DNA from 2 places in the Agromyces sp. Marseille-Q5079 genome. Region 2 is predicted to be linked to the other one. Evidence: predicted binding sites of a transcription regulator. Region 2 holds the regulator's gene; the other holds the start of a gene.
The links. Region 2 encodes HrcA, which represses chaperone genes, less so after heat shock. Its sites were predicted from a motif close to TTNGCACTCGNNNNNNNCGAGTGCNAA; they were not measured.
Positions count from the first base shown of each region.

Region 1: groES (co-chaperone GroES) is a predicted target of HrcA. The motif match lies at 1,644-1,670, and genes of this name have one in related genera.

Region 1 covers NZ_JBPEJF010000001.1:162,696-166,882, reverse strand. The annotation lists gene ACR3IO_RS00740 (DUF4190 domain-containing protein) at 1-414, shown strand, start outside; gene ACR3IO_RS00735 (THUMP-like domain-containing protein) at 393-1,613, opposite strand; gene groES (co-chaperone GroES) at 1,744-2,040, shown strand; gene rarD (EamA family transporter RarD) at 2,198-3,151, shown strand; gene ACR3IO_RS00720 (ABC transporter substrate-binding protein) at 3,429-4,187, shown strand, end outside.
Region 2 covers NZ_JBPEJF010000008.1:28,045-32,231, forward strand. The annotation lists gene ACR3IO_RS16030 (HIT domain-containing protein) at 1-14, opposite strand, end outside; gene ACR3IO_RS16035 (16S rRNA (uracil(1498)-N(3))-methyltransferase) at 39-773, opposite strand; gene dnaJ (molecular chaperone DnaJ) at 783-1,883, opposite strand; gene hrcA (heat-inducible transcriptional repressor HrcA) at 1,933-2,955, opposite strand; gene ACR3IO_RS16050 (DUF4870 domain-containing protein) at 3,148-3,573, shown strand; gene ACR3IO_RS16055 (DUF4870 domain-containing protein) at 3,689-4,069, shown strand; gene hemW (radical SAM family heme chaperone HemW) at 4,076-4,187, opposite strand, start outside.

The sequences.
Region 1 (4,187 bases), on a different contig from region 2:
ACGGTCGATCCCACGACGGGCGCCCCGATCCCGCTCGCGGTCGCACCGCGCAAGTTCGACATGCCCCTCGACACCGGTGAACTGCGCACCGTGCCCACCGGGCAACTGCTCATCGTGCACCGGCCCGAGACGTACGACGAGCCGATCGACCTCGTCGAGGAGGAGACCCAGCGCCGCGTGTACAGCTGGGTCGGCGCCGTCCTCGGCGTGCTCGGCGCCGCGGCGTCGCTGTTCGTCGGCTGGATGCTGCCGCTGTCGATCGCGGCGATCATCTTCGGCGTGTTCGGGCTCCGCCGGGAGGAGCACGGCCGCACGCTCGCGTTCGTCGCCATCGGCACGGGCGTCGGCGGCCTGGTCTTCTCCGCCGTGTGGATCGGCTACTACGCCATCGTCTACGGCGCGCTCGAGACCTGAGCCGCGCCGCGAGGCAGCCGCTCCACGAGGAGCGCCACGTGTCGGCCCTCCTCCCTGGTCATGACGAGCGTCGCGGATGCCGCGCCCTGCAGCTTGAGCCTCGTGCGGAGCGCCGCGGGATCGACGTCGGTGCCGCGCTTCTTGATCTCGAGCGTGCCGATGCCACGTGCGCGCAGCGCCTGCCGGAGCTGGCGTTCGTCGACCGGCAGGCGTTCGACCACGCGGAAGCCCTGGGCGAACGGCGAGTCGAAGGCGGTGTCCGCCGTGAGGTACGCGATGCCCTTCGACAGCATCCAGGCGCCGTGGGATCGGGCGAGGTCCCCGATGAGCCTGGCGCGGATGACGGCGCCGTCGGGTTCGTACAGGAAATCGCCGAGGGGACCGACGGGCGCATCCTCGCTGTCGGCCGGGGCGGTGATCTCATCGGCGCCGTGATCGCCGATCACGAGGGCCGCGCGACCCACGCCCGGCCGTGCGACGGCCCCGAACCAGACGCCGAGCTCGACGACGTCGCCGCCCACCGAGACCCACTGGGCCTCGGCGCCCGCAGGGATCACCTCGCGGTCGGTGCCGGGCCCGAGCTTGACGCCGACGGCCATGCGGTCGGCCAGGCCGAACGCGAAGTCGAGGCTCGGCGTGTAGTCCGCGGCATCCGCGAGTCGTCGGGTGCGCCCGCCGCTGGTGACGCGGCGGGCGGGGTCGAGCCACGCGCCGCCGATGCCGCCCAGGTGCACGTCTTCAGCGCGCTCGTGCAGCACGCGCGCCTTCTCGAAGGGCGTGAGGTTGAACGCGGCGACGGCCGCGGTGACCTCGTCGGCCTCGGCCGCGGTCACCTCGAGGTCGACGGCGGCCAGCGCGAGCGAGTCTCCGCCGATGCCGCAGCCGAGGTCGGCGACATGGCCGATGCCGGCCCGCGCGAAGCGGCCGGCGTGCAGCGCGGCGACCCGGAGTCGGGTGGCCTGCTCGAGCCCGGCCTCGGTGAAGAGCATGCGCGCGGCGAAGTCGCCGAACTTGGCACGCGCCTTCGCGCGCAGCTTCGACTGCGTGAGCACGGCGGCCACGAGCGAGGGGGAGTGGCCCTGACGCCTGAGGTCGGACACCGCCCCGACGATGTCGGTCTTCGCCTGCCACTCGGGCAGGGAGTCGAGGAGCCGCAGGCCCTCGGGGGAGAGCAGTTCGACGAGCTCGGCGCGGTCCACCCGGCCACGCTAGCACCCTGCTCCGACGTGTTGGCACTCACGTTGCATGAGTGCCAAATCGCGCCTAGACTCGATTTAGCACTCTCGCTCCGAGGGTGCTAACCAGTCTTCATTGAGAAAGAGGTCAACCGTGTCGGTTTCCATCAAGCCGCTCGAGGATCGCATCGTCATCAAGCAGGTCGAGGCCGAGCAGACCACCGCATCGGGTCTGGTCATCCCCGACACGGCGAAGGAGAAGCCCCAGGAGGGCGAGGTCATCGCCGTGGGCCCCGGTCGCATCGACGACAACGGCAACCGCGTTCCGCTCGACGTCGCCGTCGGCGACAAGGTGATCTACTCCAAGTACGGCGGCACCGAGGTCAAGTTCGGCGGCGAGGACCTCCTCGTGCTGTCGGCCCGCGACGTGCTCGCGGTCGTCGTCCGCTAGTCGACACGCACCTTCCGAGGCCCGGATGCCCCTTGCGGCATCCGGGCCTCGTCGTGTCCGGGCAGGCCTTCGACCGGCCCGTCCTTCGGCCGGATCTCGACGATGAACGGCAGGCGGCACGGCATCCCCCGTCGTGGGCCGGGCGTACTGTTGGCGAGTGACATCCGGCTCCGACACCCAGGTCTCCACCGCACCCGCCCGCGGCGAGCTCAGCCGATCCGGCCTCGCCTTCGCGATCGGGTCCTACCTGCTGTGGGGCTTCCTCCCGCTGTACTTCCTCGCCCTCGCCCCATCGGGCCCGTTCGAGATCGTGGGCTGGCGGGTGACGCTCTCGCTGGTCTTCTGCGCGGTCCTCATCACGGTGACCCGGGCCTGGCGGCCGTTCGTCGTGCTCGTCCGCGATCGGCGCATCCTCTTCACCATGGGCCTCGCGGGCGTGCTCATCTACGTGAACTGGCAGACCTACGTCTACGCGGCGGTGTCGGGGCAGGTCGTCGAGGCCTCGCTCGGGTACTTCATCAACCCGATCGTCACCGTCTTCCTCGGGGTGCTCGTGATGCGGGAGCGCCTGAACGCCACCCAGTGGGTCGCGGTCGGCATCTCCATCGTCGCGGTCGTCGTGCTCGCCGTCGGGTACGGCCAGCTCCCGTGGATCGCCCTCGTGCTGGCGTTCTCGTTCGGGTTCTACGGCCTGATCAAGAAGCGCGTGGGCCCGAAGGTCGACGCCCTGTCGGGGCTGACGCTCGAGACGGCATGGCTGACCCCGCTCGCGATCGTGCAGCTCGTGATCGTGAGCACCACCACCGGACTCACCATCGGCACCGTGAGCACCTGGCACACCGTGCTGCTGCTGCTCGCCGGCGCGGTCACCGCGGTGCCGCTGCTGCTGTTCGCGGCGGCCTCGCGAAGGCTGCCGCTGATCTACATGGGCTTCATCCAGTACTTCGCCCCGTTCATCCAGTTCCTGGTCGGGGTCGTGGTGCTCCAGGAGCCCATGCCGCCCGAACGCTGGGTTGGGTTCGGGCTCGTATGGCTCGCCCTGCTCGTGCTCACGTTCGACCTCGTGCGCGGTGCGCGAGCGGCACGTCGGCAGGTCGTCGAACTCACCTGATCGTCGCGCCCTGCGAGCGGATGCCGCGACCGCCCGGTCGTGTCCCGTCGCCGTCTCGCCCCCCGAACCGGGGTGGACGATCCGGGGCCCAGATGGTGGAATCGTGCGCGAAAGGGGGCTCTGGCGCCCGGAATGTGACGGATGGGTAACACTTCGTACAGTGTTATCGGGTTGTGACCGGGATTCCTTTGCGAAGCGCCACTCGCCGAATACTGTGACAGAACGGCGTGCCTCAGCCCGCCGGTTTGGATCATTTCCTTCAGTCCCAAGGAGCAACATGAGCGTATTCGGCAAGTCCCGACCGGCTCGTTCGCGCGGCAAGGTCTGGACGGGCGTCGCGATCACCGCTACGAGCGCCCTCCTCCTCTCCGCTTGCGCGAGCGGAGATGCCGATTCCGGGTCCAGCGAGAGCGCGGGTCCCCGCGACGAGCTGGCCCTCACCATCGGTACGGCCCTGCCGCAGACCGGCAACCTCGCCTTCCTCGGCCCGCCCGAAGAGGCCGGCGTCGCCTACGCCACGTCGCAGATCAACGAGGTCGCCGACACGACCGGCCTCTCGCTCGACGTCGTCTACGGCGACTCCGGCGACACCGACAACAAGGCGTACGAGACCGAGATCCCGCGTCTGCTGGGTGAAGACGTCTCCGCCGTCATCGGCGCCGCCTCGTCCGGCACGTCGCTGCAGTTCATCGACCAGGTCGTCGGTGCGGGTGTCATCCAGTTCTCCCCGGCGAACACGTCCGACGCCTTCACGACGTACGACGACAACGGGCTGTACTTCCGTACCGCTCCGTCCGACGTGCTCCAGGGCGAGGTCCTCGGCAACCTGATCGCCGAAGACGGCAACCAGACGCTCGGGCTCCTCGTGCTGAACGACTCGTACGGCACCGGCCTGGCGAAGTACGTCACCGAGGCCTTCGAGGCCGCCGGTGGCGAGGTCGTCGCGGCGCCCACCTACAACACGGGTGACACGACGTTCGACGCGCAGATCAGCGAGATCCTCGCCGCCGACCCCGACGCGATCGCCCTGGTCACG
Region 2 (4,187 bases):
TCGGCTTCGGTCATCCCCCCATCGTACCGACGGATGCCTCACCACCGCCCGAGTTCGGCGTTCAGCACGGCGATCGCCGCCGGGCCGGCCGTCGAGGTGCGGAGCACCGACGCGCCCAGTCGCACGGTCTCGGCCCCGGATGCGACGAGGCGCTCGATCTCGGCCGGCGAGATGCCGCCCTCGGGACCGACCACGAGCACGAGGTCGCGGCCGTCATGACGGATGCCGGTGAGCGGCGCCTGCGCGGTGGGCTCGAGGAGCAGCACGCGGGCGCCCTCGACGAGCGCCGCCAGCCCGGCTGTCGAGGTGAGCGGCGCGACCTCCGGCATCCAGGGTCGGATGGACTGCTTCGTCGCCTCGCGCACGATGGCGGCCCAGCGGGCGCGCCCCTTCTCGGCCTTCGCGCCCTCCCAGCGGGAGACGGAGCGCCCGGCCGACCACGGCACGATCGCGTCGACGCCGAGTTCGGTCGCGGCCTGCACGGCGAGCTCGTCGCGATCGCCCTTGGCGAGGGCCTGGACGAGCGTGATGCGCGGACTCGGGGCCGGCGTGCGCTCGACGGCGACGACCTCGAGCACGAGCTCGCGCGGGGCCGTCTCGAGGACCGTGCACTGGGCGAGGACGCCGCGTCCGTCGCCGATCGCCACCTGCTCCCCGGCGCGGAGCCTCGACACCGTCACGGCGTGCCGGGCCTCGTCGCCGGTGAGGCGGAGCTCGTCACCGGTCGTCGCGGCGGCGAGGTCGAGGGTCTCGTCGAGGTACAGGTGGCTCATCGGGGTCGCCTAGCCGAGGAACCGGTCGCGCAGGCGCGCGAACAGGCCCTGCTGGAAGTGGCTGAGCGCGGGCGCAGGCGCCTTCTTCGAGGCGGCGAACTGCTGGATGAGCTCCCGCTCCTTCGAGGAGAGCTTGGTGGGCGTCACGATCTGCACGCCGACCTTGAGGTCGCCTCGGCCGCTGCCGCGGAGCTTGGTGACCCCGCGGTCCTTGACGGTCAGGATCTCGCCGCTCTGCAGCCCGGAGCGGATCTCGACCTCGACGTCGCCGTCGAGCGCCTCGATCTTCGCCGTCGTGCCGAGGATCGCGTCGGTCATCGACACCTCGAGCGTCGCGAGCAGGTCGTCGCCGTTGCGGCTGAACACGTCGTGGTTCTTGACCTTGATCTCGAGGTAGAGGTCGCCGTTGGGACCGCCGGCCGGGCCGGCTTCGCCCGAGCCGGGCATCTGCAGGCGAACGCCGGTGTCGACGCCCGCCGGGATGTCGACGGGAACCGTGCGGCGCGCGCGAACCCGGCCCTGGCCCTGGCAGGTCACGCAGGGCGTGGCGATGACCGTGCCGTACCCGCGGCAGGTGCCGCAGGGGCTCGAGGTCATGACGTTGCCGAGCAGCGAGCGCACCGCGCGCTGGATCGACCCGGTGCCGTGGCACATGTCGCACGTGACGGGCGACGTGCCGGGCTGGCAGCAGGACCCGTGGCAGGTCTGGCAGAGGACGGCCGTGTCGACCTCGATCTCGCGGTGCGTGCCGAACACGACCTCGTCGAGGCCGACCTCGACCCGGATGAGCGCGTCCTGGCCGCGTTCGCGGCGCGACCGCGGCCCGCGCGTCTGCTGGCCGGCCCCGAAGAACGTCTCGAAGATGTCGCCGAACCCGCCGAAGTTCTGTCCGCCGCCGAAGCCGCCCTGGTCGCCGAGGTCGTACTGCTGGCGCTGCTTCGGGTCGGAGAGGACGTCGTACGCGTGCGTGACCGACTTGAACCGCTCGGATGCCTCGGCACCGGGGTTCACGTCGGGATGCAGCTCTCGGGCGAGACGGCGGTAGGCCTTCTTGATCTCGTCGGGGGTGGCGTCGCGCGCGACGCCGAGGGCCTCGTAGTGGTCTGCCACGGAGGGCGTGTCCTTTCGATTGCGGAAGAGCCGGTAGGGGCCGGCCTGCTCAGTTCTCGCCGAGCGTGCGGGAGAGGTAGCGGGCGACCGCGCGAACGGCCGCGATGCTGTGCGAGTAGTCCATGCGCGTCGGACCGACGACCCCCAGGCGGGAGACGTCGCGGCCCGGGATCTCGAAGGCGCTCGAGAGCACGGAGGCCTCGCCGAGGCCGAACGACGCGTTCTCGCGCCCGATGCGCACGGCCACGGGATGCTCGTCGGCCGCCATCTCGCCGAAGAGCCGGAGCAGGACGACCTGCTCCTCGATGGCCTCGATGACGCCGAGGATCGACCCGGCGAAGTCCTGCTCGGTGCGCACGAGGTTCGCGGCGCCCGCGACGACGAGGCGATCCTGCCGCTGCGCGCGCGCCTGGTCGGCGAAGGTCGCCGCGAGCGTGCCGAGCACCTCGGCGTCGGCGGGCGCGACGTCGTCGAACGTGCCCGAGAGCGCCACCGCGGCATCCGCCATGGCCCGACCGCCGACGATCTCGTTGAGCCGCGCTCTGAGCCCGCCGAGCTTGTCGTCGTCGATCGGATGCGGCAGCTCGGCGACTCGCTGCTCGACCTGGCCGGAATCGGTGATGAGGATGCAGAGCACCCGATCGGGCGCGAGGGAGACGAGTTCGACGTGGCGCACCCGCGCGCTGCCGAAGCTCGGGTACTGCACGACCGCGAGCTGCTTGGTGAGCTGGGACACGAGCCGGACCGTGCGGGCGAGCAGCTCGTCGAGGTCGGCGGACTCGCCGAGGAACGTCTCGATCGCGTGCCGCTGCGCGCGCGTCATGGGGCGGACGTCGGTGAGCTGGTCGACGAAGACGCGGTACCCCTTGTCGGTGGGGATGCGCCCCGACGAGGTGTGCGGCGCGGCGATCAGCTCCTCCTCCTCGAGGAGGGCCATGTCGTTGCGGATCGTCGCCGCCGACACGCCGAACGCGTGCCGCTCGACGATCGCCTTCGAGCCGACGGGCTCGCGGGACGCGACGTAGTCCTGCACGATCGCCCTGAGGACGGCGAGGCTGCGTTCGGAGACCATGTTCCTCGCTTTCGCCGACCATTTAGCACTCGTTCACTGCGAGTGCCAATCATACCGCGCAACTCAGGGTAAACCCCATTGCCGACACTCAGGCCCGACGCTACCGTGGGCGTGATCCGCGCGTCACCACGGCTGCGCACTCCCCTCCCGCAGCAGCGGTTCACCAAACCCCGAACCTCGAAAGGCACGCTCATGTCAGACCCCAACGCAGGTCCCTCCGATCCGAACCTCCCGCCGACGCCGCCCCAGCAGGCCGCACCCGCCGCACCGCTCTCGCGCGAGCAGGACGTGCAGTGGGGCTCCTTCGCCCACCTCGGCGGGATCCTCGGCTTCCTGCCGTCGCTGATCATCTGGCTGGTCTTCAAGGATCGCGGCCGGTTCACCGACACCGAGGCGAAGGAGGCGCTGAACTTCCAGATCACGCTGGTCTTCGCGCAGATCGCGCTCTTCATCGTCACGACGATCCTCACGGTCATCACCCTCGGCCTGCTCAGCCCGTTCGGGCTGCTCTCGTGGGCCATCTGGATCGTCGGCGTGATCTTCTCGATCATCGCGTTCCTCCAGACGAAGGACGGCAACCACTACCGCTACCCGTTCGCCATCCGCCTCATCAAGTAGGCGCGCCCGCGATTCGCCCGTCGCGGGAGCGTCACCCTCCCGCGACGGGCGTCGCTGTGCCACCATGGTGGCGTCCGCAGTCCCGCGCTCCGGCGCCCCGAACCAGGAGTCCACGATGTCCGACCTGCCCCCTCCTCCCCCGCCGCAGAACCCCTACGAGCAGAGCCCGCAGCTCAGCCCGAACGACGAGAAGCTCTGGGCCACGCTCGTGAACATCGGCGGGATCTTCTTCGGATTCATCCCCGCGCTCCTCGGCTACCTGATCCTGAAGGACAAGGGACCGTTCGTCCGGGCCCACACCGCCACGGCCCTGAACTTCCAGATCACCATGACGATCGCCTCGATCATCGCCGCGATCCTGTGGGTCATCGTCGTCGGCATCCTGCTGAGCATCGCCGTCGCGGTCGTCGTGGTCGTCTTCTCGATCATCGCCGCGGTCAAGGCCAACCAGGGCCAGCCCTACACGTACCCGCTCTCGATCAAGTTCGTGAGCTGATCGGGGTCAGTCCTCGAGCAGGCGCCTGACCACGGCGTCCGCGAGCAGCCGCCCTCGCCGAGTGAGCGTCAATCCGCCGGCGAGGGCGGCTTTCGCGTCGATGAGATCGTCGGCGATG